3 regions of the Carboxylicivirga fragile genome follow, and region 1 is predicted to be linked to each of the others. Evidence: riboswitches for the same ligand, from Rfam matches in the RefSeq annotation. Region 1 holds a riboswitch; each other region holds the start of a gene.
The links. Region 1 has a riboswitch for cobalamin ahead of ACRD7B_RS00385 (TonB-dependent receptor). Riboswitches for the same ligand answer to the same signal wherever they lie in the genome.
Positions count from the first base shown of each region.

Region 2: it holds a riboswitch for cobalamin, as region 1 does, so the genes downstream of both, cobT (nicotinate-nucleotide--dimethylbenzimidazole phosphoribosyltransferase) here and ACRD7B_RS00385 (TonB-dependent receptor) in region 1, are expected to answer to the same signal.
Region 3: it holds a riboswitch for cobalamin, as region 1 does, so the genes downstream of both, ACRD7B_RS09465 (sirohydrochlorin cobaltochelatase) here and ACRD7B_RS00385 (TonB-dependent receptor) in region 1, are expected to answer to the same signal.

Region 1 is NZ_JBNGOY010000001.1:66,851-87,618, reverse strand. Features, by position in the region: gene ACRD7B_RS00405 (alginate export family protein) at 1-1,141, shown strand, start outside; gene trpB (tryptophan synthase subunit beta) at 1,204-2,442, opposite strand; gene ACRD7B_RS00395 (YncE family protein) at 2,682-3,770, opposite strand; gene ACRD7B_RS00390 (PKD domain-containing protein) at 3,956-5,266, opposite strand; gene ACRD7B_RS00385 (TonB-dependent receptor) at 5,290-7,215, opposite strand; cobalamin riboswitch at 7,314-7,530, opposite strand; gene ACRD7B_RS00380 (methyl-accepting chemotaxis protein) at 7,602-9,509, opposite strand; gene ACRD7B_RS00375 (sulfite exporter TauE/SafE family protein) at 9,677-10,366, opposite strand; gene ACRD7B_RS00370 (FixH family protein) at 10,369-10,812, opposite strand; gene ccoG (cytochrome c oxidase accessory protein CcoG) at 10,870-12,264, opposite strand; gene ACRD7B_RS00360 (c-type cytochrome) at 12,370-13,008, opposite strand; gene ACRD7B_RS00355 (hypothetical protein) at 13,075-13,269, opposite strand; gene ccoN (cytochrome-c oxidase, cbb3-type subunit I) at 13,351-15,498, opposite strand; gene ccoS (cbb3-type cytochrome oxidase assembly protein CcoS) at 15,467-15,679, opposite strand; gene ACRD7B_RS00340 (heavy metal translocating P-type ATPase) at 15,829-18,201, opposite strand; gene ACRD7B_RS00335 (D-hexose-6-phosphate mutarotase) at 18,313-19,197, opposite strand; gene ACRD7B_RS00330 (HD domain-containing protein) at 19,320-19,895, shown strand; gene ACRD7B_RS00325 (cold-shock protein) at 20,169-20,357, shown strand; gene ACRD7B_RS00320 (cold-shock protein) at 20,573-20,761, shown strand.
Region 2 is NZ_JBNGOY010000099.1:371-4,635, forward strand. Features, by position in the region: gene ACRD7B_RS22515 (permease) at 1-1,176, shown strand, start outside; cobalamin riboswitch at 1,206-1,399, shown strand; gene cobT (nicotinate-nucleotide--dimethylbenzimidazole phosphoribosyltransferase) at 1,491-2,528, shown strand; gene ACRD7B_RS22525 (adenosylcobinamide-GDP ribazoletransferase) at 2,586-3,389, shown strand; gene cobC (alpha-ribazole phosphatase) at 3,386-3,964, shown strand.
Region 3 is NZ_JBNGOY010000017.1:59,682-63,946, reverse strand. Features, by position in the region: gene ACRD7B_RS09470 (TonB-dependent receptor) at 1-1,950, opposite strand, end outside; gene ACRD7B_RS09465 (sirohydrochlorin cobaltochelatase) at 2,028-2,966, opposite strand; cobalamin riboswitch at 3,229-3,421, opposite strand; gene ACRD7B_RS09460 (ribonuclease Z) at 3,510-4,265, opposite strand, start outside.

The DNA.
Region 1 (20,768 bases):
ACAACCAGCTTCCGACGGACAAGAAGCATCTATTCTGACCAGCCAACGTACGCGTTTAAACCTTGATTTTAAGAACGAAGTATTTGCTGTTGGAGTTGTTTTTCAGGATGTTCGCCTTTGGGGGCAAGAAGCTCAGTTAACAACTAATGGAAATAATGTTACTTACATCCACCAAGCTTGGGCCGAGTGGTTTATGAGTGATAAGTTTGCTTTAAAAGCCGGTCGTCAGCAACTGGTTTACGATGATCACCGTATATTAGGTAGTGTTGGCTGGGCACAGCAAGCGCGTTCGCACGATGTTGCTATTTTTAAATACAAAGGAACTTTCAATGCGCATTTAGGCCTAGCATATAACAACTCAAATATGCACGATAACTTTTACTTGGGACCTGATGCATACAAAGCCATGCAATATCTTTGGTTAAACCATAAAACGGATAGTTATTCAGGTAGTGTTCTATTCTTGAATAATGGTAAACCTTATGCGAAAGAAACAGACCCTAATACTGGTGAAATGATTAAACAAGGTATTAGATACAGTAAGACCTTAGGTACCCACATTAAAAGCAAAATTTCGGATGTAAAATTGGTAGGTAATTTATACTATCAATTTGGTGAAGACGCTGGTGGTAAAGATATTTCAGCGCTTAACTTTTCAATTGATGCAAACATGCCATTGGGTGATAAAGCGTCTATTGGTGCAGGTTATGAGTTACTATCAGGTACCGACCAAAGTGAAAACGAGAAAAATAATACATTTGCTCCATTATATGGTACCAACCATAAGTTTAATGGATTTATGGATTATTTCTATGTAGGTAACCATGGAGGAACTAGTGTTGGATTGAACGACATTTACGTAAAAGGTCATATCAAACCTGGTAAGGTTAAATTTAATGCTGCAGTTCACTTTTTTAGTGCAGATGGCGAAATTAGTGATCACAGCAAAGGTTTAGGTACTGAAGTTGATTTATGGTGTGCATATTCACACAAAGGTCAGGTTCAACTCGATTTTGGTTACTCTCACATGTTTGCTCAAGATGCCTTATATGCAATAAAAGGTGTTGAGAAGAATAGTACAGGAAACCACTGGGCTTGGGTTCAGTTAACCTTTAAGCCAACTTTATTTGAGAAGAAATAATTTTCAAATTATGATATAAAAAAACCGGAAGCGTGAACTTCCGGTTTTTTTATGATTAATAATTATGCTTTAATACCATACTGCTCGCCAAACTTCTCAACCACATAATCGATATCCTTATCTCCTCTTCCTGATAGATTCACAAGAATTGTTTGATCGGCTGATAAGGTAGGTGCTAATTTCATGGCATAAGCAACCGCATGGGCACTTTCTAAGGCAGGAATAATACCTTCTTCACGAGCTAATTGCATAAAAGCATCAATAGCCTCTTTATCATTAATACTTTCGTAATTAACGCGCTTAAGATCTTTTAAGTAAGAATGCTGAGGCCCAACACCAGGATAATCCAAACCACTTGCCACCGTATTAACTGCAGCCGGTTCACCTTTTTCATCCTGTAATAAATAACACTTGTAACCATGAATCATTCCTGGTTTACCATGTGTGAGTGTTGCAGCATGTTCGCCGGTCTTGAAACTTGTTCCTGCTGGTTCAACACCATAAATATTAACGCTTTCATCGTTTAAGAAAGCCGAAAATAATCCAATTGCGTTTGATCCTCCGCCAACGCAAGCAACTAAGTTGTCAGGTAGCTTTCCATTAATTTCATTGAACTGTTCCTTGGCTTCGCGACCAACAACCGCTTGAAAATCGCGTACCATCATTGGGAACGGATGAGGGCCAACCACCGATCCAATGGCATACAGTTGATTAACAGGGTCGCCCATATAGGCTTCAAAAGCTGAATCAACCGCTTCTTTTAATGTCTTTAATCCATGTGTTGCAGGAATAACCCGAGCACCAAGAATTTTCATTCTAACCACATTGGGATGCTCTTTGTAAATATCTACTTCACCCATGTAAATATCACACTCTAAGCCAACCAAAGCCGCAGCTGTAGCTAAAGCAACGCCGTGTTGCCCGGCACCAGTTTCGGCTATTAATTTCTTCTTACCCATTTTCTTGGCCAACAAGGCTTCGCCAAGGCAATGATTAATTTTATGAGCTCCTGTGTGATTTAAGTCTTCTCGCTTGAGGTAAATTTGGGCGCCACCTAGCCGTTTAGATAAGTTTTGTGCATGAAACACTGGCGATGGTCGTCCGGTATAATGTTTTTGAAGTTGAAATAATTCCTCCTTAAAAACTGGATCATCCTTAATCTTCTGATAAGCCTCAGTAATTTCCTGCATAATAGGTTCGAGCATAGGTGGCACAAATCGGCCGCCAAATTCGCCAAAGAACCCATTTTCATCAGGCATTACCGCAGTGCTTAATTCTGCTTTGTCTGAATTCTGATTCATTTTTAGTGATTTAATTATAAAAGAAAAGCCACAGGTGGAACCTATGGCTATATAAATTTATTTGTTAGCTGATCCACTTAAATACTATTTAAGTAGCGCCACCAATATGTATGTTTTAAATTATTTTTCATTTTGTACTGTTTTGAACAAGTATACAGTTTTTGATTCTGTTCACCAAGTTTATGATATAAAAAAGCCCCGTATTACACGAGGCTTAAAATTTATAGCTATTACTATTATTAGTAATTGTACTCTATCTGAATTGGGTTAATACCTACTGTATATTCTTGACCCAAATAATGATCATCTTCTTTGGTGTCAAAAACAAGTAGTTTTCCATTACTTCCATCTACTTTATATAAACCCTGTAGTTTTCCGGTGCGTGATTCAAATGCGATAGAATATAAGGTCGCATCTTTGTATTTACTATCGTCATGCATCGCCCCACGATAATCCGATTCGTACACACTCATACGGTGAGTTTTACCATGAACAAAATAAAGATGTCTTCCGTCAAGCGATGTAATTATCGCATTCTTACCGTGATCTTCCTGATTTAAAAAAGTAACTCGTTCTTCGACGCTATGAGTCAATACGTCACCACCCGTAACGCGACTAATTACGTATAAACTTTGATTCGAACCTGCTGCATCACCATCACAATACACCCAAATATTTAAATCAATATCAACGGCCATATCAAAAGGGTATCCGCCTACTTCAATGGTTTCTACTAACACATCATTAGTCATATCAATGATGCTAACCGTGCCGTCCATCTTATTTGCCACATATAAGTATTTTCCAGCACTCACTAATTTATCAGGACCAGCACCCACTTTAATTCTTGTATCTGTCACTTCAAAACTTTCAATATCAACCTTAGTAACAACATTATCATCATCACCTTCGGAAATTCCATCTCCACAACTTACATATGCCCAATTGCTATTAGCTATAAGTATATCGTTAGGATGTGAAAGTTCATCAACATTACCAATAATACCATAGGTACTCATACTCATCGCTTCAACTTCATCACGTTCAGGAAAAACAAAGAAGCCCAAACCACTTGTATACTTATCGGTTTTTTTGACTTTAAAAACTGATACGTTAGCCCCTAACTCATTTCCATTGTTTTTTGATTTAAACAAATTGTTAGTGACTATTTTCTGCTCATAATCATAGCGACTTAAAGTACTGGTTTCAGAATCTCCTTGATTCAAAACGAAAGTACCTTGACTATCATTTAAAGTGAATGTATTGATATCTTTACATGCAGTAAATAATAATAAACTGATGGATAGTGTTAGGAATAACTTATTCATATTCGTATTCAATATTTTAATTTAAATATATTCAACATTTAGTCATGTCAAAAACGGTATCAAAGATATTATTCCTTTCTTAATTATTACTTTATTCTATTTAAATAATATCATTTCACAAAAAGAAAAAAGGGAAATAAAGCATCAAATGCATCATTTCCCTCTTCTCTATAATCTATTTATATTTATTCAATATCAAACAACATCATTGGTGCTATACCAACTCCAATGCTCTTTTTCTCTACTCCATCCTTAGAATAAACTTTAATTTGACCAGACTCGGTTGTACTAGGTGAAATAAATACGTTAAGGTCGTCGTTTAAATTATTAACTCCAATACCGTTAATACCAAACAAACCTTCTACAATATTAGAGCTTTCAAATGCCTTTGAAGCAACATCAAAAACGGCAACAGCTCCAGTAAGCTTCCAACTAGAATCGTACGCTGAAGTCATTACATATAATTTACTAAAATCAGTATTAGCTGCCATAACATTAACATAAGCTGCGCTAATCCCCGATAAAGGATACATCGTGTAGGTGTCATTCTGAGTATTGATATGCGCCAATCCATCTTGGTCAGCTGGTGTGCTGAAAGAGCTAACTACCGATACGAAAATATTTTCTGATGGATCTTTAGTAATATAAGAACATACACCAGGCATATCAATGTAGGTAATAGCTTCAGATGCCATGTCAATAACAGCCACTTTTTTATCGTAATTCAAAGCTGCATATAATTTACCATTAGCAATTTCTAAATCTTCCGGGCCACCGGCAAGCATTATTTTACCGATAACGGCATCGGTTTTAGTATCAATTTTAAGAATGTACGATATTGAAGCATCATTCCAAACTTCACCACCCCAGCAAGAAACATATAAAATATCATCGTGTGCAATACAATTTCGCGGTTTAATTACTTGATCAGTAATACCGTTATTCGACTGAATGAATGTTGCAGCATCAACATATGTAATGCGGTCAACATTGTTGCCCATAAAATAAATCTTATTACCATATTGATAAGCACTTTGTGCATTTGATGTCATTATGGTATTATTCCTTAAATTATAATAGTCAAAAACAGGCACCGACGCTGTTTTCTTATCATATAAAGTAATGGAACTTTTAGTACCGTTATAGCCACCATAATTCAGTACATACGCATATTCACCAACATAAACCTTGGTTTGAAATTGCTCAGTTTTTTCACCATTTGTTGCCACTAAAGTAACTGTATATTTCCCATCAGCTGCATATGTGTGTTCCGGATTCTGATCTTTTGAGGTAACATCATCTCCGAAATCCCAAGCATACTCAGTTGCCGATGTAGATGAGTTTGTAAATTCAATTGCTTCACCAGCTTCAACAACATTGGCGGAAGTAGTAAATCCAGCACTTAAAACAGGAATTGTTTCATCTTCGCTACATGATGTAAAACCAAGGCTTAATGTTGTAAGAAGAAAAATTAAGCTAAAAAAATTCTTTTTCATAAGAAGTTAATTTATAGTTATGTTTATTTAAATTTATATGTTACACTTAATCTACCATTGATTCGAGGCATTGGATAACCCTCAGAGGATTGATAGTCTTTATTTAGAATATTATTTAATGATGCCGCAAAACGAAATACATGGTCATCATTTACTTTGTACTTATAACTCGATTGAAGATTTACTAAGGTGTACGCTGGAATCGTATTTTGCTCCTGAGAGGTATATTGTTTATGCGTGTAATTAAAATCAAAACCAGCCGATAAATCCTTATAAATACCACTAAGATAAAAGACTCCCCTATGTAAAGGAACGTACTCCAATTGCCGTCCAATTGCCTTATTCTGTCCCGAACTTGAACCAACAACCTCTGCACGTTCAACAGGGTTATAAGAATAATTAAGACCTGTGTTAATCGTATACTTTTGAACATGAATATCCCAATTTGATTGAGCCTCAATTCCCTTACTTACGACGCGCTGAACATTATCCGCCTCCCAGCCATTACTGCCATTTATCCATAGTAACCAATTGTCAACATCTAAATAAAAAGCATTTACTTTGATTGTGCCAGAAAGACCATCAATACAGTAACTAAACTTTGATCCAAGCTCGTAATTTATGCCATCTTCAGGTTTAAGATTTGGATTGCCACCTGGCACCCAATAGCGATCATTGAAAGTTGGGACACGGTAGCTTTTAGATACATTACCAGTAAAACTAAGTACGTATTTTTCTTTGGCAAGCGCATTATAAGAAAACCCGACAGCAGGTGTAAAAGGCACATCAAAATCAGTTACAAAGGCTTGGCGCAAATTAACAGATACGGTTAATTTATTAAAGAAATTTTGATAATACGAAAGGTGTATATCGGTCCAATCTTCTCGTTTTAAGTCGGTATTATAAGCGTATACTTTTGGAAAAATTGATTTAAAATTAACCCCACCTTTAAAACTACTGCTATTGGTTATTTTATATTCTCCATCCCCATTGAATATTAAACGCTGCGTTGATATTTTATTAGTAGAATGATTATGAACTGAATTGTCGTAAACATATCCGCCACCTAACTTATAATGCAGTTTCTTTTTTTCATTTTTATATTCTGTCCACAATCGAACATGATCATCACTTAAAGTTTTACGCATATTTGGTTGAAACGCATTGGTTTGCATGTTTTGTTGTATCTCATGCCAATCACTCTCAATCCATGCTTTTAAAGTAAAGGTCTCATTAGTATTAAGTTTGTAATTAAACTCTTGAATCACGCCTTTATTCTCAACTGATGCATTTCGTTGAACATCCTCTCCAAATGCACCGTTTTTCTCAAAATCATGCGTGGTATTAAAAAAAGGAAAATTATTTTTTTTCTTATAATAATAAACTCTTGTAACGCCTTCCAACTTACCGTTGCCATAAAACAACTTAGTGCCATATAATTCTTCATCAAACGACCCAAAATCAATCCTTGCTTCAGCTTTAAAACCATTCACCCAGTAATTATTCATCCCTAAATGAATAGCGCCACCAATACTCCCCGATCCGTTAACCACCGAAGCGCTTCCGTACTGAAGACCAATTTCATCAAATAAATACAAGGGTACATTGCTTAGGTTGGAACTTCCCAGCGTCATTGAATTAATATTAATTCCACCAAAGTTGATACTTGTGTGATCTGGTGATGTACCTCTGACCCGAATTGTGGCTAAAGAACCAGCTGTACTTTTTATGGCAAAGGGTGTAAACCGCAAAATTAACTGATCAAGATTTCCACCTTGCATTAATTCAAACTGTTGTTCTGGGACCTTTTCAATCTTTGAACCTGCCTGGAAACGGCTAATACTGGTTCCAGTAACAACAACTTCTTCCACATTCACTGTATCTATAATTTGTCCGTTTGCAAATGCAACGCACACAAAAAATACAATTATCAACAGCTCTTTTTTCATCACCTCTTAATCGGTCAAATAAAAACTGTTCTACAAACGAAAGCTACGATGAATACATCTTGTATAACATTGCCTTGCACTTTATCCGAATGCTTTGAACAATTAAGTTTATATTGGTAGGTCTTCTGACTTGTCTTGACTACTAACCGCCTTCCCGTTGTATCTATTAACAGTGGCATTGTTGGTTGTAGCATGCTATTCCGTTTTCTCGGAATCAAGACTTACAGCAGCGGAAACTGTTGCCGACTTTCACGGCATTCCCTTTTATCGCCAGGTAATGATTTTACCTCTTGAACCAATTTGAGCGCAAATGTATATGAATTTTTATTCTCAAAAAATATATTACCCTTTTTTAATTGAAATAAAATACACTTTTGTCTTAATATCTATTTCTCATCCTTAATTGAAAAAAAGGCAATCATCTCTTTTAGGTCATTGGCTTGTGATGATAATTGTTCGGCACTAGCCGCTAACTGCTCACTAGATGAGGCATTAAGTTGGGTCAGGTTATTTAATCCTTGTACAACCGAATTAACTTGCCCAGCCCCTTCTAATTGCTCCGCGCTAGATACAGATATTTCTTTGACCAATTCAGTGGTTTTATCAACTTCGGGTACAACACCAAGCATGGTTGAGCTCGATACTTCAGCCATTTCCAATCCCAGTTGAGTTAAATTAACTATTTCATTGGCAGCATTTTTACTTAGTTCAGCCAATTTTTTAACTTCATTGGCAACCACAGCAAACCCTTTGCCTTCGGCTCCCGCTCGTGCTGCTTCAACGGCTGCATTAAGAGACAATATATTGGTTTGATTCGCAATTTCGTTTATGATATTAATCTTTTGGGATATGTCATTTGTAAAAGCCACAAGCTTTGTTATTTTTTCATTTACAATTTGGATATCCTCATGCACTTTGTTTGATTTCTGTTCCGTATTTTGAGCGTTGTGAGCATTCTGTTCAATATTACTTACCATCTCTTCCATTGTCGATGATACCTCTTCTACGGAAGCTGCTTGTTGAGTGGCTCCTTCGGACAACTGCATGGATGTTGACTTAACCTGATCGCTCGCAGATACTATGTTCTCCGATCCTTGAGATATTTCAGCCACCACTTGTTTCAATTTTGTAATCATGTTCTCCAAAGATTGAGCTAAACGCCCAACTTCATCTTCTTGATCAAGATGTATACTTGAAGACAAATCGCCTTGCGCCACTTTATGCGCTAATTCAACACTCCTGTTAAGAGGTTTAGTGATGGAATTGGTAATTAATCGAATGGCAATTACAAATATGCCAACACTAAGCAGAAGCACAATAATTAGAACAACCAGTTTCTCGTAAATGCCACGATTGTATTCTGACTTAAGATAGGATACAGCGACAAAAGCCTCAATGCGCGGAATGTATTCGTAATATAAAATCTTACCTATTCCCTCATAAGTGTAATCGATTCGGCCCTTCTCCTGCCCCGAATTAAGCATCTCTTGAAAAAACGCTTCATCTGATTTATTGGTACCTTCGCCAACGGGATGTACCAATACTGTACCATCTTTAGCAATTAAAAAAGGAAATCCTGAATCGAGGTAAACCTTACTAGCAAACACATCCTTGATGCTCGACATGTCTTTTTCTTTAAACCCTACATACAAAATACCTTGCACAACTCCTTCGATAATGATTGGTTCGTAAGCCGTTAGATACCAATCATCAACAACAAAAGCTCTACCTTTAAAGGTCTCTTTAGCGAGAATGGCTTGTATAACCGGAGAATCGTTTGGAATAAAGGTGTTAACTCCGCGTTGCCCCTGCTTATTATAAACATTGGTGGAAATGCGTAAAAACCCCTGAGGAATGCGCTGAAAGATGGTAGCGGTACCATTAAGCATAGTACCTATTTCATCTACAAAAGCATAATTCTCATGAACACGTGTATTAGCATGTAAAAACTCTGGAATATCAAGCTCCAGGATTTCACCTGTTATTTGATTTTTAGCCTTAACGCTTAATAAATTATCTGAATTAAGTTCTACACTACTTTGGTAGAAAAATTTGTTGGCAACATTAATGCCCGAGTTTACAACATCTTGTTTAATCTCTATCTGAAGATTAACTAAGCGCTTTAAATCAGCTGTTTGTTCGTAAGAGAAACTACCTAATAAATTATTAAATGTATTGGTTTGAGATATCAGCGTGTAAGTACCTAATCCCGTTATGATTATCACTACTACCGATCCTAGTACCAAGTTTAATCTTCTGCCAATACCAATGTTATTCAATGATTTAATCTTCATTTCAACTTAGTTTTAGATGTAAGTAAATAAAGCTTAGCAAGTAAGTTCTAAAAAGTGCCAAACTGTAATTTACTAAAAAAACTATGCAAAATAAAGTGCTTAAAACACTAATTTATACTCTAATAGCATTTATAGGTGATTAACCCGATAAAAAAGGAATAAAGCAATTAATGACAACAGGCTGCCTTACTCATATCCGGACTAATATATGGGATTCCCAGATTTAGTCCGCGAAGAATAAATATTACACCTAAAATCACAATAAAAACAGGAATGAAAGCCTTCAACTTATGAAGGTATCGACTTCTTATTATATCGGAGAAAAATGCCACTGCAAACATCATTGGTAAAGTACCCAAGCCAAAGAAAAACATGGACAATACACTTTCTTGAATGGTTAATGATAATACAGCTTTTGAGATGGCAACATAGACCAAGCCACATGGTAAAAAGCCATTAAGTATACCTATAATAAAAAGGTTGCCAACACTTCTGCGATTCAAGGAATCACCAATCTTCTTTTTAAGAGTAGAATAAATCGAATTTGAGACCTTATTACTTCCCTTAGGTAATTTGATTATACCTGGTAAAATAACTGAAAGAATCATAATAGCACCACATAAAATTGATACTATTTCTTGAATGCCCGAATGCTTCAACCCTGCTCCAACAAAACCAAATATTAAACCTAAAAGACTATAGGTTAGTGCCCGGCCAAGGTTATATAATAAAGCACCAATTACCTTTTGAGAAACCGAGTTGGTTGGTAAAGGAAGAGCAAGGGCCAAAGGGCCACACATGCCAACACAATGCAAACTGCCAAAAAAGCCAATTACGAATCCTTCAAGTATTCCCATTTTTAATCGATGTATAAAGGTAATTTTGTGAAATATGCTACCTCATTGGCTTGCCATTCAATCATTAACTCATATTTGCCAGCTTTAAAATGCTTTTTCGCTATACTCATGCTAAAAGCGGAGTCCAAAGCAACAGTGCGTTCAATGTCCAATGCTTTATTCGACGGACGATAAATGTGAACCTCACCTTCGATGCCATCCGCAGAACCAGTAATTTCAGGAAAACTAATCACTAAATCATTATCACTACTTACTTCAACCTTTTTAGCCAAGGCCTGATAATTAATAATCTTAGATATCTGATCCTGATATTTTAATTCTTTTGGATAATATTCTTCTGTCACCATATCAATGCGTTCTCTGGTCGTAATAAATACCAAAGTTGCCAATCCAGAAGCGCCTAATACAATAGCCAGAAATATTCCGTGTCCCCAATTAAATTTCATTCTATACTTTTTATTTCAAGACAATTCGTTTTCTAAAACCAATTTAAGAACCAAAAATTATGGCCCGACAAAACTGGTACTAATAACCTCAATTAATTCTTCACCTTCGTAAATACCAATTTTTATTTCAGTATTCGATCCAGTTAATTGTTCGGTTGATAACTTTATTAAGAAAGCACCTTGCATTTTCTTTTGTTTCTCAATCTTCATCAAACTTCCAGCCAGTTGAACTTCACCTTCGGGAGAAATCAATTTAATACTTAATTCAGCCTCACGATTGGTTTTGTTAACCACCTTGTAATTATAAATATTACTTAGATGCTGATCATCCACCTTTTGATATAAAGAACCCTGAACGCGAAGAATTGTTGTTTCAAAATCGCTTCGTAAATTAAACAGTACTATTAACACACCTGTCAACGCTACCATTAAAGTTGTATAGGCAATTATACGAGGCGTCCATTTAAATTTCTCTCCTTTCTCAACGTTATTCAACGAAGTAATTCTAATCAATCCCTTAGGTAATTTATAGCGTTCCATTACCCCATCACATGCATCGATACAAGCAGTACAGTTTATACACTCCAACTGAATACCATCACGAATATCAATACCTGTAGGGCAAACAGTTGTACACTTATGGCAATTAACACAATCGCCTTTACCAGCCTCTGCTCTATCCTCCTCTTTACGCATTGGCCCTCTTGATTCACCCCGTTTATAATCGTAGGTGACCATTAAGGTATTATTGTCCAGTAAAGCGCCTTGTAGGCGACCATATGGACAAATTAAAGAACAGACTTGCTCTCTAAAATAAGCAAACACCACATAAAAGGCTGCCGTAAAAATCATAATGGCAACAAACACGCTAAAATTCTCAGTAGGTGAACCAGTAATGTATTGTTTCACCATCTCCACCCCCACAATGTACGAGAGCATTGTATGCGTTATGAAGAATGATATTAAGATGAAAATGAAATGCTTTAGAGTCTTACGCCACAATTTATCAAAACTATCTTCTCCATTATTTCGAATGCGTTGCTGATCACCACTTCCTTCGATCCAATACTCGATACGACGAAAAATGATTTCCATGAAGATGGTTTGAGGACAAGTCCATCCACACCAAACACGGCCATAAACCACCGTAAAAGTAATGATGGCCACTATAATAGAAATTAACCCTATCACAAATAAATGAAAATCCTGCGGCCAGAAAACAACTCCAAACAAGACAAACTTGCGATGAATAATATCAAACAACAAAAGCGGCTCACCATCCACCTTAATGTATGGTGTTATAAATAGAAAAGCCAACAAAATAATGCCCACAATATTACGGGCCTTATAATATTTGCCAGAAGGTTTATTGGCATAAATCCAATTTCTTCCACCTTTCTCATTCATCGTGACTATCCGATCGCGAAAAGATTCTTTGGGTTCATTTGTCATTGGTGTGAGGTTTATTCATTCACTTGTAAAAATATAAAACATCTTTAAATAAAATCGGGCAAAGTGATAAACATTGCCCGAGTTATTTTAATTCTGATCTATCTTTTATTCAGCAGGCGCTACGTACTTTTCTCCTTCAGGAGCTTTAGGATTAGGCGGATTAGTACCCACTAAAGTAGTAATGTAACTTGCCACCTGATGTATCTGTTTAGACGATAATTGACCTTTCCAGGCAATCATTCCTTTTTCGATAACACCAGTATTAATAATGTGCATAATATCTTCAAAACTTCCCCCATGAATCCAATATTCATCGGTTAAGTTAGGCCCAACCAATCCCTGACCTTCAGCCAGGTGACATACAGCACAGTTGGTAGCAAATACCTTTGCACCTTTTGCTAAGTCAGCCTTATCATCTAAAGGAATGGTATAATCTACTTTTACAGTTTCAATAGTTATACCTCCCTCACCTGTAGTGGCTGCTTCTTCAACTTCTTCAGGGATAGCATCCAACATTTGCTGCTCATATTCTGCAACTTGCAAATCACCATCGTTAAAGAAATGGTAGCGTGCAATATAAATGTATGCAAACAATATACTGCCCAACAAGATAAATGTTAACCACCACGGTGGATTATTTGCTAATTCTCGTATGCCATCAAATTCATGCTCCGGAACGAACTTATCATTCGTTAAAGGGTCAATTTCCGGTAGATTTTTGTGGTCTTTTTTGATCTCTTCCATAGATATGAAATAAATATTATATGAACGAAAGCTGCATTACAGCTCTCGTTTTTTCTAATCAACTTATTAACTCTCGTCGGCAGTTGGTACTTCGTCTGCCTTATCCGTTGCATAGTTCGAAACTTCAATTACATGTGCTTTATCCATTTTTATAACGTACCATAATACGAATATGAATAAGGCAAAGAACAGTAAAAATGAAATGATCGGATAAATTTCAATCCCAGCAATGTCTTCTAAATAGTGTCTTACTAATTTCATCTGTTTAAAATTTTTATTTCAATTGCCTCCCGATAGCTATCGGGATTGAACTCCCCAAATGGTCGTTTCATATTATCCTATTTATTCGGCCAATTCCGCCTCAGGTTGTACTTTGTAAATATCCGTACCTAAACGCTGCAAATAAGCAATTAAAGCAATGATTTCCTTTTCACTTTTTGTTTCTATTCCAGCTGCTTTCAGTCCATTAGTTATTTTATCGGCTTGTGCCATATAATCTTCAATGGCAAGCTCATCATAACCTTCGGCATAAGGAACACCAAGAGTTTGCATGGCTCTAATTTTAGCCGGTATCCTTTCAATATCCGCATCGTCACTAATCAACCATGGATATTTCGGCATGATTGAATTGGCATTCAATTTTTGAGGATCCAACATGTGATTAAAGTGCCAGGCGTCTGGTTTGTAAATTTTACCAGTCATCACCCCTTCACGAGCTAAATCTGGTCCAGTACGTTTCGATCCCCATTGGAATGGATGATCATAAACAAACTCACCAGCTTTGGAATACTCGCCATAACGTTCTGTTTCTGATCGGAATGGTCGAACCATTTGAGAGTGACAGTTATAACAACCTTCGCGGATGTAAATATCACGACCTTCTAATTCAAGTGGTGTATAAGGCTTTACACTAGAGATAGTTGGCACATTTGATTTAATCAAGAAAGTAGGAATCAGTTCTACGAAAGTTCCGATTAACACAACTATTAATGATAATATCATAAACTGGAAAGGTTTACGCTCCAATACAGCGTGTAACTTCTCACCAGGTTTTTTAGCGGTAAGATTCTCAACAACAGCGGTTGTTTCTTCATTAGCTGCCATATTACCTTTACCAACTGTTTTAAACAGGTTGTAAGTCATTAAAATAGCACCCGATAAATATATCACACCACCAAAGGCACGCATGTAATACATCGGACGTATTTGCGTCACTGTTTCTAAGAAACTAGGATAAGCTAATAAACCTTCTGAAGTAAATTCTTTCCACATAAGGCTTTGCGCTAAACCAGCCCAATACATCGGTATGGCATAGAATAAAATACCTAAAGTTCCAATCCAGAAGTGCGCATTGGCCAATTTCTCAGAATATAGCTTTACATTAAATATTTTAGGAACTAACCAGTACAGTACACCAAAGGTTAAGAACCCATTCCACCCTAATGTACCAACGTGCACGTGTGCTACAGTCCAATCTGTAAAGTGACTGATGGCATTAATATTTTTTAATGATAATAATGGGCCTTCAAGCGTTGCCATACCATAAGCCGTAACAGCTACAACCATAAATTTAAGAGTTGCACTCTCGCGAACCTTATCCCAGGCACCTCGAAGTGTTAGTAGTCCATTTAACATACCACCCCAAGATGGAGCGATTAGCATGATAGAAAAGACCGTACCTAATGATTGTGCCCAATCGGGTAATGCAGTATATAATAAGTGATGTGGCCCTGCCCAAATATAAATAAATAAGAAGGTCCAGAAGTGAACGATGGATAATCGATACGAGTAAACCGGACGATTCGAAGCTTTAGGTACGAAGTAATACATCAAACCTAAATAAGGAGTGGTTAAGAAGAATGCCACAGCGTTGTGACCATACCACCATTGTACCAAGGCATCTTGTACACCAGCATACCAAGAATAACTTTTAAATAAAGTGACTGGTAGTTCTACTGAGTTTACAACATGTAAAACAGTTACCGTTATGAAAGTGGCTATGTAAAACCAAATGGCAACATATAAATGCTTCACACGGCGTTTTACAATGGTTCCAAACATATTCCATCCGAATACTAACCAACAGACGGCAATCAGGATATCAATAGGCCATTCTAGCTCAGCATACTCTTTACCAGTTGTGAAACCAAGCGCTAAAGAAAGCGCTGCCAGCACAATGATAAATTGCCAAACCCAGAAATGTACCCAACTTAGTACATCGCTAAACATGCGTGTTTTTAACAAACGCTGCATAGAATAGTAAACCCCCATAAAAATACCATTACCAACAAAGGCAAAAATTGCCGCATTAGTATGGATTGGACGAACGCGTCCAAAGGTGGTGTATTCAGATTCAAAATTAAAAACTGGCATTGCCATTTGAAGTGCTGCAAGCACCCCAGCCAACATACCAACTAAGCCCCATATTATGGTGGCGAACATAAAATACTTGACAATTTTATTGTCGTAATAAAACGTCTCTTGCTTCATCGGTGATTTTGGATTTTGTATTAGACTTAAGCTCTTTATTATCGTGATTATCGAACAATATACGCACAGAAGGTGAATAATCGTCTTCGTATTGTCCTGATTTTACCGCCCAAATAAATAGCCATAAAAATAATAGGGCTACTAACAGGCTGGCAATCACTAAAACAATTATTATCTCCATACTATCTTATAAAGTTCGTTCCCTTATATCGGTTAAAATTTCGGTCAAATATAAACAATATTTAAGATTTAAAGCTCTTAAATGCGTAATCTCAGCTTACTTTTTCCGCCTATAATTACAATCTGAATATTACATTTGTTTCCATTATTTTAAAGTAATCGTCTTTTTTTTGCCGACCACATAACACTTAAACTTGTAAATACTACAACAGAAGCACTACTCAAGGGCATTAATATAGCTGCAAATAAAGGATTTAACTGTCCGGTAACGGCAAAATACAAACCAACTACATTATAAAGAAACGAAATGCCTATTGCTAAGTAAACGATGCGTAAAGCTGACTTGGCAAAATTGATAAATACGGGTAATTTAATTAATTCCTTAGCACTAATGATGGCATCGCTTGATGGTGAAAACTGATAAACATCATCGGCAACGGCTATTCCAACATGTGCTTCCTTAAGTGCGCCAACATCATTCATCCCATCTCCAACCATTGTTACAAACTTGTTGTTGTCTTTTAATTTCTGCACGTAAGCTTGCTTGTCCTTAGGCGATTGGTAAAAGTGTAAATTATCAGCATTGGCAATCTCACGCTCCAATATCTCACGTTCTGCATCATTATCACCCGACAGTAAATGAACCACTGCTTTTTTCTGCACCACTCGTAACATTTCTTTCCATTCGGGACGATAATAATTAGTTATCACAAAATGCCCAATAGCTTTATCGTCAATGGATACATACACCCGCGCAGACTCTTGTTTTATTTTACTTTCAATTCCAATATATGATGCTGAACCAATTTTAATGTTGTGATTCATTATCATGGCTTCTACCCCTGCACCTTCCAATTCTTTAAAATCCAACACTTCAAATTCATCGGCATCGCTTAAGTGCTGATACAAAGCTCTACTTAATGGGTGGCGTGATTGATGCGCCAATGATTTAATGATGGAGCGATTAAAATGATCTAGTTCCTCACCTTCATAACTTACCTTAAAAGTGTCAGGGTCGGTCAATGTTCCTGTTTTATCAAAAACCACCTGATCGGTTTTAGTTAAGCCTTCAATAATGGAACTTAATTTGAGATAAAAATGGTTTTTACCAAGAATTCGGCTGGCATGCCCAAAGGCAAATGGAACAGACAAAGCCAAGGCACATGGGCAAGCAATAATCAATACCGAAGTAAAGGCCAATAGTGCCTTTGAACTGTCGAACCACAACCAATAAAGCGCTGTTAAGGAGCTAATAATAAGTATTGCAATGGTAAAATATTTACTCACCATATTTAGCGTCAACGAAAGCATCGATTCCGACGATTTCTTATCGGTTCGCTCTTTCCACAACTCTGCTAAGTATCCCGTTTCAACTTTTTTCTCAACCTTTAATAATAATGCGCTACCAATAACTCTTCCTCCAGCATAAATAGTATCACCCTTTTGCTTACGCACCGGCACCGATTCGCCTGTTATAAAACTATAGTCGATGGATGCACCAATGGATTCTAAGCTAGCATCAGCAGGAATAATTTCACCATTTCGTACCGAAATCAAATCACCAGATTCTAATTGATTGATTGGTATAATTTCTTCTTCATTATTCTTTATACGAGTAATGCCCAAAGGAAAATAAGATGAATAATCATTGTCGAAACTAAGTGCCTCATAGGTTTTGGCCTGATACCATTTACCGATTAACAGGAAAAAGATCAATCCAGTTAAAGAATCCAAATAACCGGGTCCGCTTGATGTCGCTATCTCATACGTACTGCGCAAAAAAATAGCTATAATACCTAATACAATAGGCAAATCAATTGAAATGATTTTGCGTTTCAGGTTCTTCCAGGCGGTGATAAAATAGTCGTTTCCTGAATATAACATCACAGGTAGAGCTAAGAGCCAGCTAATCCATTTAAAAGCCTCAATTAATTCAGGATTCAACGCCACATCGTCCGATAAATACTCTGGAAAACTCAATAACATTACATTGCCAAAAACAAAGCCTGCTATCCCCAGTTTTACCAAAAGCTGACGGCTTTTTTTGCTCGACTTCTTTTGTTCCTCCGTTTTAATGTGAGGTTTGTAATTAATTGACGAAAGCAAATTCATCAATTCGCTTAATTTTATCTGTGCTTCGTTATAAGTTATGCTTGCTTCTCGCTTATTAAAATTAACCGTTGAAGTAATGACCCCTTTGTGCAGGTGTTGTAAATTCTCGATTAGCCAAATGCATGAACTACAGTGAATAGACGGAATATATAATTTAATGCGGCAGGTATCTCCATCATGAAAATCTAATACCGATGCCTTAATCTCATCCTGATCGAGGTAATCGTAATATTCTGAAGTTGTTGATTTTTTTCGAATGCCAGGCGCATTGTTAATATCGTAATAAGTACCCATATCGTTGCTTTTCAAGATATCGTACACCATTACGCATCCTTCACAACAAAAGTCTTTATCATCGTGCTTTACCCAAGTTTGAGAAGGGCTTCCACAGTGGTAGCAAGTTTTTGGCATTATTATATGTGTGTAAAGTTTAATCCAAAAATAAATGTCTGATTCCTAAATCAAGAATCAGACATCTTATTTCTTTTAACAATCAACTTTGCAAAAGGATTAAGCAACTATCTAAACAATTGAAATAATTGTTTCCAAAGTATGTTTTTTTCCGGCTTGAACTGTAATGGTATCTTCCAAGCTATTAGCTGCTTCCACACAAAGCATGTGTTTATAATCCTGATCACCCAAATCTTTCATTTCTGCAGACAATTGTTTCCCGGGGTTCCATACCACAGTAATTTCACTACCTCGTTTTTCTACCTTTATTTGTCTATCCTTATCATTAATAAGGCATGGCGATTCTGTTCTTCTATACCTGCAATCTATTCTATCTGAAAACCTAAGTAATTCTTCCTTTTGCAAACCTTCCTTTTCTGACACATCATCCAGAAAGGCAGTATCTTTTAAGCCCTTAAGCGATGTGTCAGAAAAATCAGACAGCTTAAAATACGAATGCAAAGCTGAACTAATTTCAAACGGTACATCGTTTTTATTGGTGGTAATTAATGATACTGATAATTCTTTGCCCAATTTAACCACCAGTTCTGCATTAAAAACAAATGGCCACAATTTCAATGTTGATGCATTACTTGTCAAGCCCAATTTTAGCGTTACTGCATCATTTGTGCTTAAGCACGATACGACTTTCCAGGTAGAAATACGAGCAAAACCATGCGATGGCAATTCTTCATTGTTTGGGTGTGAACCAAACCAGGGCCAACAAACCGGAATGCCACCTCTAATGGCCTTGCCATCTTCGAAGTAACTTTGACTACTCATAAAAAGAATCTCGTCCTGATCATGGGGTTTAAAACTCAGTACCTGTGCACCATAAAGCGATACTTTTACTGTTGCATATTTATTCTTAATTTCAGCAATAATGGTATGGTATTCATCAATAAAGCGAATATTATCATTGCATCCGTATTCTTTGTTTAGTGTAATTAAATCCATTATGTAATACTTTGTTTAAGGTGTCGAAAGATAGTGTTTTTACCGAGGGTTTCGCTTTAATGATTAGGTAAAAGCGCCAGCCTAGACGATGAAATTTTTTATATTTGTGTAAAACTTAATATATGGTACCAACTCGTCAGCAAGCGCTAGCCCTTTTTAAGCAATACAATCAAAGCGAAAGTCTTTATAAACATGCTCTATCGGTAGAAGCGGTAATGCGCCACTTTGCCAATAAATACAATGAAGATGAGGAAAAGTGGGGAATCATTGGTTTAATGCACGATGTGGATTACGAACAATTTCCGGAAGAACACTGTATAAAAGCAAAAGAGATTTTAGAAAAGGAACAATGGCCCGAAGACTACATTAGAGCCATTCTATCTCATGCCTATGACATATGTACCGATGTTGAGCCCGTTCATTTAATGGAGAAAATCCTGTATGCCACCGATGAACTGACAGGACTAGTTACAACCGCTGCGTTGGTTCGTCCCGATAAGAGTATCCACTCCTTAAAACTTAAATCCATGAAAAAGCGATGGAAGGATAAACGTTTTGCTGCTAAAGTTGACCGCAGTATTATTACAGATGGAGCACAACGTTTAAATATGGATTTGGATGAATTAATATTGGAAACCATCGAAGGGATGAAAACAGTAGCCAAAGAATTAGGATTAAATGGTGTTTCAAATGAATAAATAAGGATGAATTGTGCCCTTTAAATACAGAATTTTCGCCTTATATTTAGAAATTAACTAAAAATAAGCAATTAATTTTCCATTTCTTTACAAAGAAAATAATCTCCCCAATAACCTGAATTTAAGCGTATATAGGCGCATGTAATTGCGATATCAAAAGCTAATAAACCTAAAAATCATCAACTTTATAGTGCTTAAGCTAAATTAACTTCAAATATTCCAATTATTCATTTATATTTGCGCCATTATTATAACAATTTCAATACAAGTAAAATGAGTAAAGGAACAGTAAAATTCTTCAACGACGCTAAAGGTTTTGGTTTCATTTCTGAAGATAACGGAAAAGAGCATTTTGTACACGTAACAGGATTGATCGACGAAATTCGCGAAGGTGATGAAGTTGAATTCGATCTTCAAGAAGGTAGAAAAGGCTTAAATGCAGTAAACGTAAAAGTTGTATAACTTACAATATATTTTACAATACCAAGAAAGAGGGTATCCGTTTGGACACCCTCTTTTCTTTTATAAATGGGGCTTTTGAAGCGTTTTAGCTTTATCAATAAAGCCTCAATCAAAAAAAAAGTAATCAATTTGTTAGATAAAACCATTTAATTGGATTTATTCCAATTAATAATTTATCTTTACATCATTATTATAACAATTTCAATACAAGTAAAATGAGTAAAGGAACAGTAAAATTCTTCAATGACGCTAAAGGTTTTGGTTTCATTTCTGAAGATAACGGAAAAGAGCATTTTGTACACGTAACAGGATTAATCGACGAAATTCGCGAAGGTGATGAAGTTGAATTCGATCTTCAAGAAGGTAAAAAAGGCTTAAATGCAGTAAACGTAAAAGTTGTATAACTTACAA
Region 2 (4,265 bases), on a different contig from region 1:
ATTCCTCTCCCACTTTGCTCTTGCGGTGTTATTCCCACCGGAATTTCCTTTTATCGTAATGGGGCTTCTAAAGGTTCTAGTGTTTCATTCTTAATTTCAACGCCTCAAACAGGTGTAGATTCCATTATGGTAACATACTCTTTACTCGGCTTACCATTTGCAATTATACGTGTAATAGTGGCTTTAATAACCGGAGTATTAGGTGGAGCCGCTACAAATGCCACAGCCAAAGAAGATGATGTCAATACCAATGATGGCCCACAATCCTGTGAGAATGATAAAATGGGTACTCATCAAGGTTGGTTTGGAATATTTCGTTATGGTTTTTATGAATTCTTGATGGATATTGCCAAATGGTTAATAATTGGAATACTGATTGCTACTTTAATGGCTGTGATAATTCCAGAAAACTTTTTCACGAATTACCTCGATAACGAACCCATAAGCATGTTAGTGGTATTATTGGCTTCCATACCATTGTATTTATGTGCAACTGCTTCTGTACCTATTGCCGCAGTATTAATGCTCAAGGGACTTTCCCCCGGAGCTGCATTAGTACTATTAATGGCTGGCCCAGCAACCAATGCAGCCACAATCACTGTGATAAAAAAAGTTTTTGGCAATCGTACTTTAATCTCCTACTTGGGCTCTATTATTCTTGGCGCCTTGTTTTTTGGAACTCTGATCAATCACTTCCTTCCACGTGAATGGTTCCTTATCAACCAACACACCGAACATCTAAGTCACTCGCACGAACTATTACCAAACTGGCTACAAATCGCGTCTACCATAATACTTGTTGGCTTAATTATTAATGGATATATAAGGCAGTATATCAATAAAACAAACTACAATAAGTCAGTAAAAATTAAAACACAAAAACTAAACTCCTCAGTACTAAATAAAGCACATGAACCTTTGAATAACGCTCCTCAGTTTACATCCTTTGCTATGGCTAAACCTATCCAAAGCAAAACATTTACAGTAAAAGGAATGACCTGTAGCCATTGCAAAGCAAGCGTTGAATCTAACCTTATCAAACTAAATGGAATCAGTAAAGTTAACGCATCTCCTCAGAATAATCAGCTTGTAATTGAGGCAAGTAGCTTTGACTTGGATCAAATTAAAAGCACCATTGAGTCACTTGGTTATGAGTTTATCCAAGAGAATAAATAATTCTGCCATCTGGCTATCAATTATTATTTCTATTTTTGGAACATAAAGGTGCAAACGCTTAAAAAGGGAATCTGGTGCCTCATTGAGAAATCCAGAGCTATCCCCGTAGCCGTAAACCCACTTTCACATTAGTGAAGTGATGTTATTAAATACCACTGTTATAATAATGGGAAGGTAATAACATCAGGGTAAGCCGGAAGACCTGCCTTTTATTCAACTTCGGGGTAAAGTGATTCTAGAATAGCACTTACATAGCTGTGTCTATTTGTATAATCCTCCCTCCTGAAGATTTAAAACTTATTTAAATTTAGAAAATGCAGGAGTTTAAAATTGAACAAGTAAGCAATCAGCTGAATGAGTCTATTCAGAAGAAAATTGATTTAAAAACAAAACCTTTAGGTGCCCTTGGCGCGCTGGAAAAAATTGCATTTAAAGTCTGTCAGATTCAACAAACACTTAAGCCAGAATTATCTAAACCAAGCATTCTGGTATGTGCTGGTGACCATGGTGTAACTGAAGAAAAGATTAGCCCTTTCCCACAAGAGGTTACGTTTCAAATGGTCATGAACTTTTTAGGTGGAGGTGCTGCTATTAACGTTTTTAGCCGCCAACATGGAATACAACTCTTAGTGGCTGATACAGGCGTTAATTATGATTTTGAAAGCAACACCAATTTGCTTGATCTAAAAATAAGGAAGGGAACGCGTAATTTTGCCGTTGAACCAGCTATGACCATTGAAGAGTGTAAACAGGCTATGGAGAATGGTGCGCAGCTTGTTGATAAACTTCATTCAGAAGGATGCAACATTATTGGTTTTGGCGAGATGGGAATTGGAAACACAACCGCAGCGGCAGCCTTACTTTGTAAATACACAGACTGCACAGCAACAGAAGCTTCAGGTGCAGGAACAGGATTAGACAAGGAAGGTATTAGCCATAAAGCACAAGTAATTGAAAAAGCACTGCTTTTACATCAAAACACGAGCTCACCGATGGATATACTTGCCACTTTTGGAGGTCTTGAAATTGCAACTATCTGCGGAGCAATCTTAAAAGCTGCTGAATTGAAAATGATCATTTTATCAGATGGTTTTATTGCAACTTCCGCATTACTGGCAGCCCATGCAATAAATCCCAATGTAACCGATTATTGTTTGTATGCACATCAATCTGAAGAACAAGGCCATAGATTGATGCTTCAACATTTAAAGGCAGATGCCATCTTACAGTTGGGCATGCGACTTGGAGAAGGAACAGGGTCAGCCATAGCTTTTCCATTGGTGCAGTCTGCCGTGAATTTCATTAATGAAATGTCTAGCTTTGAAGACGCTGGAGTAAGTAATGTTGAGTAATAAATTATAAGCTATTGGCTGATAGCTGTCAGCTAATGGCTTTTTTACAATTTTCAAATGCAAAGACTAAAGAATCAATTTAATCTCATCTTAACTGCCTTTGGGTTCTTTACACGAATTCCGATTCCTAAGAATATCGCTTTTTCGCAAAGTAACCTAAATAAATGTAATCGCTATCTCCCAATCGTTGGTTATGTAGTTGGAGCAATTTGTGGATTAATTTATATTACGCTTAGCCAATTACTACCCCACTCCGTTTCCATATTATTATCGATGGCAAGCTCTATTCTTTTAACGGGAGCCTTTCATGAAGATGGCTTTGCAGATGTGTGCGATGCCTTCGGAGGTGGCTGGACAAAAGAGAAGATACTGACTATAATGAAAGACTCTAGAATTGGAGCCTACGGAGCTGTTGGTATTATTCTATTGTTATTCACAAAATTTTCAAGTTTAGATGCTATCCCTTCAAACAAAATAGTAATTGCATTAATTGCCGCGCATGTACTAAGTCGCCTAATGGCGGTTAGCACAATGCACAGCCTATCATATGTGCGTGAAGATGAAACTAGCAAATCTAAACCAATCACTAAATCGCTTCATTCGAAGGAAATTTTAATCGCCTTTTTCATCTCGCTTCCAGTTTTATTCTTATTCAACGATTTAAGAATACTGCTAGTTATTATTCCTTTAATTCTTTCAAAATATTTATTGGAACGTTATTTTAAGAAATGGATTGGCGGCTATACTGGCGATTGTCTTGGAACCATTCAGCAAGTCACAGAGTTGGTCGTTTATTTAACCATCCTTTCAATCATTCATATGGATGCCTCGAATAACCCATTTAATCAATTATTCAAATGATAGAATTACTATTGATTAGGCATACAACGCCAGATGTGAAAGAAGGCACATGCTACGGCCAAATAGATTTAAATTGTCATTCTTGTTTTGATAGTGAAGCGGATGATATAAATCAAATATTAACTGCATCAAAATACAGTCCAGATATTATATTTAGCAGTCCTTTAAAAAGATGTAAATTATTGGCTACACATCTTTTTCATGCACAGAAAGTATACCTTGATGAAAATTTGAAAGAATTAAACTTTGGAGATTGGGAAGGTATGTTTTGGAAGGCTATTCCTAAAAATGAGATTGATGTATGGGCTGAGAATTTCGTATTACAAAGTCCACCCAATGGTGAATCGTTTAAGCAACTTCTAAAGCGTGTTGAGCAATTTGAGAAACAAATGGTAAATGGAAATAGTAAAAAAATTGCCATTGTAACGCATTCGGGTATTATTCGTGCTTTTCTTATGAAATACTTAAATATACCAGCCAGCAATATATTTAATCTGCATTTAAATTATGGCGCTATTGTAAAGATAAGCATCCATGACGATGATTATCACCAAGTAGAAATTATAAAAGGATAAAAAAACCACGAAGGTTCCAAAGGGCTTCACGAAGGAACGCTAAGGAACACTAAGGAAAAACTTTGTGAGACTTTGTGAAATACCTTAGTTCCCTTTGTGGTAAAATATTAACCACGAAGGCGCACTAAGGACAACACCAAGTAACGCTAAGGAAAAACTTCGTGAGACTTTGTGAAACATCCTTTGTGCTTACTTTGTGGTAAAAGATTAACCACGAAGGCGCACTAAGGACAACACCAAGGAACACTAAGGAAAAACTTTGTGAGACTTTGTGAAATACCTAAGTTCCCTTGTCGACTTC
Region 3 (4,265 bases), on a different contig from region 1:
AATTCGCCCCAACACTTGAACATTCAATTGATAGTTGTTCCAATCATGAAAATAGCCTGCTCTCACATTGGCATAGTTGTGGGCCACATATGATAAGCGCTCTCCTGTTGTTTCATTACGCGCATCTACATAGCTGTAACCACCACCCAGAGTGAAATTATGAGGTAAGCGAATGTCAAACATAAAGTCAACACCTTTAGTCCTAGCCTGCTCTACATTGTAATGTTGCTTAGTGCGCTTTATTCCATTGGCTGCATCAGCCGCACTGGTTTCAATTTCCTCATAGGCAATTAATCCATCCACATCGTTTTGGTAAGCACTAATACTTGTTGATAACCAGTTTTTGTTGAAATCAACACCAGCACTATAATAGTTGGATGTTTGCGGATCAAGGTTTGTATTGCCCAAATATAAGCTACCCCTCTTCTCATAACGGTAATACAACTCCTTCATGGTAGGTGCCTTGAAACCTCTTGAGTACGTAGCGCGCAAATTAAATGCATTCAACTTATAAAGAGCTGAAAGTTTTGGTGTAACTACCATACCAAATTGATTGTGCTTGACAACACGAAGGCCGGCAGTAAGCATTAAATGGCTGAATATAGTCATTTCATCCTGCGCATAAAGCGAAAAAGTATTGGCGGTAGCCTTGCCATTTACCACTCTTCCTTCGGAGCGGTAAATCTCTTCTACATACTCGCTACCCAAAGATAGTACATGCTTATCGTTAAATTTCTTAACCCATTTAAGATTATAATCCTTACGCTGTTGATCATTGTTTAAACTCAGCTCACCAGTTGTATAATCCTTATAATCCTGATTGTACTTATAATAGTAGGTAAAGCGATCAGAGGTATAATCAAAACTAAGTGTTGATGTGGGCGAAAAGATATAGTTTGCTCCGAGGCTATAATTAAAATCCTCAAAGAAATAGCCATAGTTTTTCACCTCAACCGGTACCGAAATATCATTGTTGTAATGCGCTACATTGCCATATAAACTAAGACTTTTTGTGAGCTTGTATTCCAACAACTGACTTATATTTTTATTGATGTAAGCATTTTGAGTCATGGCTTTAGTTTCAACAAGATCATCACCGTCAATTTCGTAAGCGCTATTTTGCCACCCATCGCTTTGCTTTAGCGAGAATAGAGTTCGACCACTCAATTTACCAGCTGTAAAATCAATGTTGTTATTCTGCTGAAGCGTATTAAATGAACCATATTGGGTTTGATTACCAACTTCAAATTTACGATTCGACTTCTTGGTGATGATATTGATTACACCAGCAATGGCATCCGAGCCATAAAGCGATGAGGATGCTCCCTTTACCACTTCAATACGTTCAATCATGGCTGGGTTAATACGACTTAAATCATTCATTCCACCCACATCGCCATACATACGCTTGCCATCAAGCAATATCACAATAAAATCGTTACCTAAACCATTCAACATCATATTCGAACCCATGGTATTTGGGCTAAAATCAAAGGATGGACTAACAGCTCCCATTAAGGTTCCAAAATCAGGAGCTGCCGTATTTTCAATCATTTTCTTCGTTAATAGTTCGGTTGGCACAGGCGCAGTTTTTAAGTGATGTGGTGTACCTGTTCCTGTTACCACTACTTCTCCTAAATTTCCTTTTGATTGTTCCAATCGAAGAACCAGATCTGTTTTATCAGTAGTGGCATCTATGGCCATTCTAAGCCTTTTATATCCTGAATAGGAAACACACAACTGATACTGGTTAAGTGCAATGTTTTTTAAAATGAATTCTCCATTTTTATTTGTAGCTGTTCCGTAGGTTGTACCATTAATATAAACGTTGGCTCCTATTAAAGCTTGATTGTTTTCATCAAGTACTTTACCTGAAATAATAACCTCTTGTTGTGCCGATGCTGTCCAAACAATTAACATCGCCAAAATAGACATGCAAAACTTCTGCATAATACAAATATCTTTAAAATGGCAACTACATTTAAATAATGTAAATACCTCTTATTGCTTTTTTACTAATCCAATTGTTACTTTCTTACCTCTTCAAGATGACTCATCCAAATGGCATTGATTTCGGAATAATCACCCAAACCATTCATATTGGCATTTACGGTATAACCTTTAGCCTCCAGTTGCTCTCTCCAGCTTTGTTCGGCAGGATCGGTTTCGCCAGTATCAGCGTTTAAATCGTTACAGGCATGATCGCCTGCTACCGACATCAATGGAGTAATACAAAGCGTTGTGGCTTTAGTAGTACATTGATCTAATCTTGAAATAATACTTCCTATGGCTAATGAGCCATCTTCAAATCCAATGCCTTCAACAGTACCTACATAAAAGTCGCTATTGATTTTCTGTAGCTCGTCATGTAGCTTGGTATATTTGGCGTCTGCTTCATGAGGCGTACCGTGGCCCATAAATAGTACAGGACCTTGTTTAATTTCTTCACTAAATTTATTAGCCAGTACATGTGCCACTTCCTTAATATCCTTTTCAGAAGTCAACAAAGGTGTTCCTATCACAATATCAACATCTTGATATCTATTTTCAACTAATTTAGTGGCCTCCAACAACTCATCATACTCCTCACCTGGAATGATGTGAAGTGACTGCACATAAATTTTTCGATAGCCCTCTTTTATCAATTGCTCCAAAGTTTCAGCTGGTGTGTAAATACGAATCTCTTTACCATTCAAGCTGCCCTGTCCCCTTCCTTCGCGCAACTTTTTTATGATGAAATTGGATGTGTAAGCCCAGCGAATTTCTTGATTTGGGAAATGCTCATGAGCACATTTATTAATAGTCTTAAATGTTGCTTGCGGATTTTCGTACGAGGAGCCAAAGGTGGCAAGTACAATGGCTTCTTTTGTTTGTACTTGTTTCTTTTCTTTTTCTGAGAAAGAACAGGAAGTACAGAATAATGAACTTATACTTATGAATAGTAGTGCTTGCTTAAATAAATTCATCTTAAAATAATTTGGGATAGATTAAAAATGTGATTTGAGAAATACGAGGACTTGGGCATTTTTATACCGGGAGGTACAAAGGCCTTTCTTACAATTGATAAGGTGCATTCCAATCTACTTTTTACAGCAAATATATTTAGCTGCAAAATGCGAACAGAAACACACCATTGCAATACTGCAACAATACAAAACCGTGTCATTAAAATATGTATTCAAATAAAATACTGCGTGTTGTAAAATCTTAACCCGAAATTGTTTACGCCACAATAGTTTTCGTTTTGCAGGTCTTCTGACTTACTCCTGTTTAATGCACCTTCCCGTTATAAATAACAGTGGTTTGTAGTATTAAACATTTTTGTGGAGCTTACAGCTGCGGGTACAGTTTCGGATTTGCACCGAATTCCCTTTATTGACAAGTGCGATACTCGTCAAACACAAAACTGCCGCGAATGTATAATTAATTATTTAATTATATAAACAAAAGTGTAATTTTAATTAAATCCACACTAAATAATCAGATATATAACTCTAGGTTGTGCTTATTTAATAAACTTCAAAAACAGCATTATCCTTAACCAGTAAACTGTTCTCGAATACGCCCTTAGCCTCCTTAAGTAGTGGCTGTAGATCGCGATAACGGCTTGAGAAATGACCTAGCAGTAATTGCTTAACTCCCGCATCTCGCGCAATGGTAGCAGCTTGTTTGGCGGTGGTATGCATCGATGACTTAGCGAGCGCTTTCAAATCGTGCATAAAAGTGGCTTCGTGGTAGAGTAAATCAACCCCTTGAATGTGAGAAATTAACTTCCGATAATACTTTGTATCAGAACAATACGCATAACTTCGTGGTTTGGGAGCAGGAATAATGAGTTCTTCTTCAGGCACCACTCTACCCTGATCATCAGTAAAAGGTTCACCATTTTTTATGGCTACTATTTCTCGAACCTGAAGATCGTACTTAAAAATAGCTGGCTTACGTATGTTAGCTTCTTTAGGCTGTTCGGTAAACTTAAAGCCACAGGTTGGTATGCGATGCGATAAAGGAAAAGATTCAACCTTTACTTTTTTATCTTCATAGATGAGCACCTTCTCATCATATGTCAAATCACTGAATTCGATAACATACGGCAAATCAGCACAAAAATAATCGAGCTGCGGTTGTAAGATGCCCTTTAAATCGGAATGTGCATGGATGTGTAATTTAGCAGTACGGCCCAGTAATCCAAAAGTAGAGATCAATCCCATTAAACCAAATACATGATCTCCATGAAGATGAGATAAGAAAATATGGTGAATCTT